Regions from separate parts of the Bacillus sp. NMTD17 genome, predicted to be linked through region 1. Evidence: riboswitches for the same ligand, from Rfam matches in the RefSeq annotation. Region 1 holds a riboswitch; the other holds the start of a gene.
What was found. Region 1 has a riboswitch for glycine ahead of gcvT (glycine cleavage system aminomethyltransferase GcvT). Riboswitches for the same ligand answer to the same signal wherever they lie in the genome.
Positions count from the first base shown of each region.

Region 1 (2,404 bases):
GCAAGTCCACGAATCATGTATTCTTTGATAATGAGTCCTGCTTCTACGGTTTTTCCAAGTCCCACTTCATCTGCTAAAATGGCTTTTCCGTTCATCTCTTCTACGACTCTTCTGGCTACTTCAAGCTGATGTTTTAAAGGCGTGAATGCAGGCAGGTGCGCGGGAGCTTGCAGTCCTTCAAATGAATCAATGGCTGTGACTTTTTGAACCTGCGTCGCTAAACGGTACATTTCCCAGTTCGCCCAGGGGCCGTCTGCTGCAAGCCGCTGCTGAAATTCACTTGCCCATTCCTGATCAAAAATCGTTTGAATATTCAATGTGATCGCCTGCCTTTCTAATAGGTTAATGATAAAATTGTTCTGTATTTAAACGCTTCATTTTTTAAGAGGTCTTTAAAAGACTAGATATATGAATAAAAGCGAACGATAGTGAATGTTTGTTTAAAAAATGTTAATGATTTTTCTGTTGCTCTTCATCCGTTTCTAATGGTAGGATGTTGGTAAGTGATCTAGAAAATAAGTCACCCATTTTGATAGTATGTCCAATAAATGTGAAGAATATGAGCGGATGATGGTATGGGGAGAGACTTGGCGGTTATTTAGCACTGGCAGGCGCCGAAGGAGCAAGCTGAATCGTTTCAGTGAATCTCTCAGGCAAAAGTACTCTTACCGGACGCAACTCTGGAGAGTGTTTGCTCATCGATTTTTAGCAAACCACCAAAGGGGAAAACGCACAATGCTGTTGTGCTGTAAACTTTCAGGTGCAAGGACAGAGACTTCTTTTTGATAAAAGGGAGCGCTCTGTCCTTTTTTGCTGCGATTTTTTTCTGAAAATTCAGCTTGTGATCTGCACTGAAAGAAAAAAGGGGGAAACGATTGATGTTGAAACGAACACCGCTTTTTCATGCGTATGAAACGTTTGGCGCAAAAACCATTGACTTCGGGGGCTGGGAATTACCTGTCCAATTTTCTTCCATTAAAGAAGAACATGAAGCTGTTCGAACAAAAGCAGGGCTTTTTGATGTGTCTCACATGGGTGAGGTGGAAATCAAAGGTCAAGATGCCCTTCCTTTTTTACAAAGGTTATTAACCAATGATGTGTCTAAGCTGACAGACGGTAAGGCACTATATACAGCCATGTGCTATGAAGATGGCGGGACGGTGGATGATCTGCTCGTCTATCAAAAAGAAAAGAACAATTATCTGCTTGTCATTAATGCATCAAATATTGAAAAAGATGTGGATTGGCTGCTTCAGCACCAAGGTGAGAACGACGTATTGATCCAAAATGTCTCTGATCAAATCGCCTTGCTAGCACTTCAAGGACCTCTTGCTGCTGACATTATGAAAGATGTGGCGGATGAAGAGGTGACATCTCTCAAGCCATTTACATTTTTATCAAAAGCTGAGGTCGCTCAAAAAGAAGTGCTTGTTTCGAGAACGGGCTACACAGGGGAGGACGGCTTTGAAATCTACTGCCAGTCAGAAGATGCGGTCCACATCTGGTCGGCTTTATTAGAAGCAGGCGAGCCAAAAGGGTTAATACCGTGCGGGCTCGGTGCACGTGACACCTTAAGATTTGAAGCAAGACTTCCGCTTTATGGCCAGGAGCTGACAAAGGATATCTCTCCATTAGAAGGCGGGATTGGCTTTGCTGTCAAAACGGATAAAGAAGCCAATTTTATTGGCAAAGAAGCGCTCAAACAGCAAAAAGAAGAGGGAGCGAAGCGAAAGCTTGTCGGCATTGAAATGATCGATAAAGGGATTCCGCGCACAGACTATCCGGTCTTTTCAGGAGAAAAGCAGATTGGGGTTGTCACAACCGGCACACAATCCCCAACACTAAAGAAAAATGTCGGGCTTGCTTTGATCGAATCTTCTCAGGCGCAGCTTCAGGCAGAGGTGGAAGTACAAGTTCGCAAAAAACGTCTAAAAGCTAAAATCGTCTCGACACCATTTTATAAAAGAGCCAAATAATGAGGGGGAATAGAGGATGAAGCACAGGTATCTGCCGCAAACAGAGCAAGATCAAAAAGAAATGCTGGATGTCATCGGCGTTCAGTCGATTGATGAGCTTTTTTCAGATATCCCAGAAAAAGTGAGATTTAAAGGAGCATACAACATTAAAGAAGCCGCATCTGAAACAGAGCTTGTAAGGGAATTATCCCGATTAGCTGCAAAGAATAAGGATACGGTTTCCTATGCATCGTTTCTTGGTGCCGGTGTATATGATCATTACCAGCCTGTCATTGTTGATCATGTCATCTCACGTTCCGAATTTTATACAGCCTACACACCTTATCAGCCGGAGATTTCGCAAGGTGAACTACAAGCCATTTTTGAATTTCAAACAATGATTGCTGAGCTGACGGGTATGGATCTTGCTAACTCCTCGATGTATGATG
Region 1 is NZ_PVRH01000003.1:100,767-103,170, forward strand. Features, by position in the region: gene C6347_RS10095 (DEAD/DEAH box helicase) at 1-317, opposite strand, end outside; glycine riboswitch at 568-675, shown strand; glycine riboswitch at 679-774, shown strand; gene gcvT (glycine cleavage system aminomethyltransferase GcvT) at 879-1,976, shown strand; gene gcvPA (aminomethyl-transferring glycine dehydrogenase subunit GcvPA) at 1,993-2,404, shown strand, end outside.

Region 2 (2,404 bases), on a different contig from region 1:
TAGAAATGAGCCGTTCCTGCTTATCGACACTGTCAAAGGTTGTCCCAAGTAAAACGGTATAGCCCAGTGATTCAAGTGTGGTTTGCACGCCGATTAAAAACTCAGAAATAAACGTGTTTGAAATATCCGTGACAATCACACCTACAATATTTGAACTTTTTGACCGCATGTTAGCAGCGACGCGGTCATACACGTATCCTAATTCCTCCATAGATTGCAGGACTTTTTTTCGAGTGGCTTCAGAGATTCTTGGGTTGTTTCGAACAACGAGTGAGGCCGTTGAAGTCGATACACCGGCATGACGGGCGACTTCCTGTAATGTGACACGCTGTTTGTTCATTTTTTTCATTTATCTTCACCAACTTCAATGGATTGCCTAACTTGGTTCATGGTCAGGATGGATTTCTACATCAAACGAGCCGAACATCTTTTGATTTATTATACCTTAATGAGGGGTATTGATGAAGTGAAGTCAGCTAGAGTGACAGAAATCATAAAAGATTTCCATTGACAGCTTTCTTCTAGAGGCGTAAAATATGAAATTATTCAGAAATAGCAACATTTTAAGTAAATAATGAAGGCTATGATTGCTGTGGGTCACACTATGGCAGGAGCAGCTTCTGGAGAGACCGCATGTATGTGCGGCGCCGAAGGGTTCACAATCTCAGGCAAAAGGACAGAAGAGTACGAAATATTGTATTTGTAATGCATGGATGACGCCGTGTATTGCTTTTCTCTATTTTGCTATTCTTTTATGACCGTGAGATTGGAGCGCATCCAATCTCTTTTTTTATGGACTTTTTGAGGGTTCATTATTTCAGTATAAGATCGTGTCGTAGGAGGGCGTTAGCATTGGCACAACAAGAATTAAAACGAGATTTATCAAACCGCCATGTTCAGTTGATTGCAATTGGCGGAACCATTGGAACTGGGCTGTTTTTAGGCTCTGGAAAGGCCATTCAATTGGCAGGTCCATCGATCATTTTTGCTTATTTAATTGTCGGAATGGCGATCTTTTTTGTCATGAGGGCACTTGGTGAATTACTCTTATCGAAGGCGGGCTATCAGTCATTAACCGATATTGCAGAGGACTATCTCGGTCCTTGGGCTTCCTTTGTGACAGGGTGGACATATTGGTTTTGCTGGATTATGACAGCGATGGCGGATGTCATTGCTGTCGGAGTGTATGTGCAGTACTGGTTTGACATCCCGCAATGGATTCCTGCCATCATTTGTTTGTTGATTTTACTAGGGTTTAATTTATTAACGGTGAAGCTTTTCGGAGAAATGGAATTTTGGTTTGCGTTGATTAAGGTCATTACGATTCTATTACTGATCGGCGTTGGAATTGTCCTTTTAATCATGGGTTTTCAAACAGATGCAGGTCCGGTGACGGTAACGAATCTTTGGTCACACGGCGGATTATTCCCGCATGGTGTCACAGGCTTCTTACTGTCATTCCAGATGGTAATCTTTGCGTATGTGGGAGTGGAACTAGTCGGTGTGTCCGCAGCAGAAACAGCCAATCCGCAAAAAAACATCCCGTCTGCGATTAATAAAATTCCTTTAAGAATTCTATTTTTCTATGTGGGTGCCATCTTTGTTTTACTATGTATCAACCCATGGACTGAGCTCAGTGCATCAGAAAGTCCTTTTGTAAAAACATTTGGGCTGATTGGGATACCAGTAGCAGCGGGACTTATTAATTTTGTTGTCTTAACGTCTGCGGCTTCAGCTTGTAATAGCGGTATGTTCTCAACAAGCCGTATTTTATATAATCTCAGTCATCAAAAACAGGGACCAGCTTCCTTTGGACGTCTGAACAAGCACGCTGTTCCAAGTAATGCACTATTCGTTTCAACGATTGTGGTATCGGTCGGTGCTCTTTTAAGCAAGCTGATTCCCGAACAAGCCTTTGGTATTGTCACAACCATCAGCGCCATTTGTTTCATTTGGGTATGGAGTATTATTTTAATTTGCCATTTGAAATATAAAAAAACACGGCCTGAACTGCATGCGGCATCTACTTTTAAAGCACCGTTCACACCTTTTGTGAACATTTGTGTTCTTGTGCTCTTTGCTGCCATTCTTGTGATCATGCTGTTTGCGGATGCAACACGTCCGGCGCTCTTATTAACACCGGTTTGGTTTGGTTTCTTATTATTGATTTATGCACGAAAGAAACGCCGTGCGTCATAATGGACGGAAAAAAGCACAGCCTTTGCATTAGGCTGTGCTTTTGTTCATTTAACGATTTCTAATCCTGAACATATAATTTGCATTCAAAATGATTAAAACAAGTCCAATCACCATGATTGAGAAGAGCTGAGAGTGATTGGCCCCAAGGGAATACACAATCAAAATAAACATGGCACCGATCAACAGGATATTCATCAATTGATAT
Region 2 is NZ_PVRH01000001.1:109,084-111,487, forward strand. Features, by position in the region: gene C6347_RS00530 (LacI family DNA-binding transcriptional regulator) at 1-349, opposite strand, end outside; glycine riboswitch at 611-690, shown strand; gene C6347_RS00535 (amino acid permease) at 853-2,199, shown strand; gene C6347_RS00540 (DUF3169 family protein) at 2,248-2,404, opposite strand, start outside.
Region 2: linked by a shared signal. The riboswitch ahead of C6347_RS00535 (amino acid permease) and the one ahead of gcvT (glycine cleavage system aminomethyltransferase GcvT) in region 1 are both predicted to bind glycine.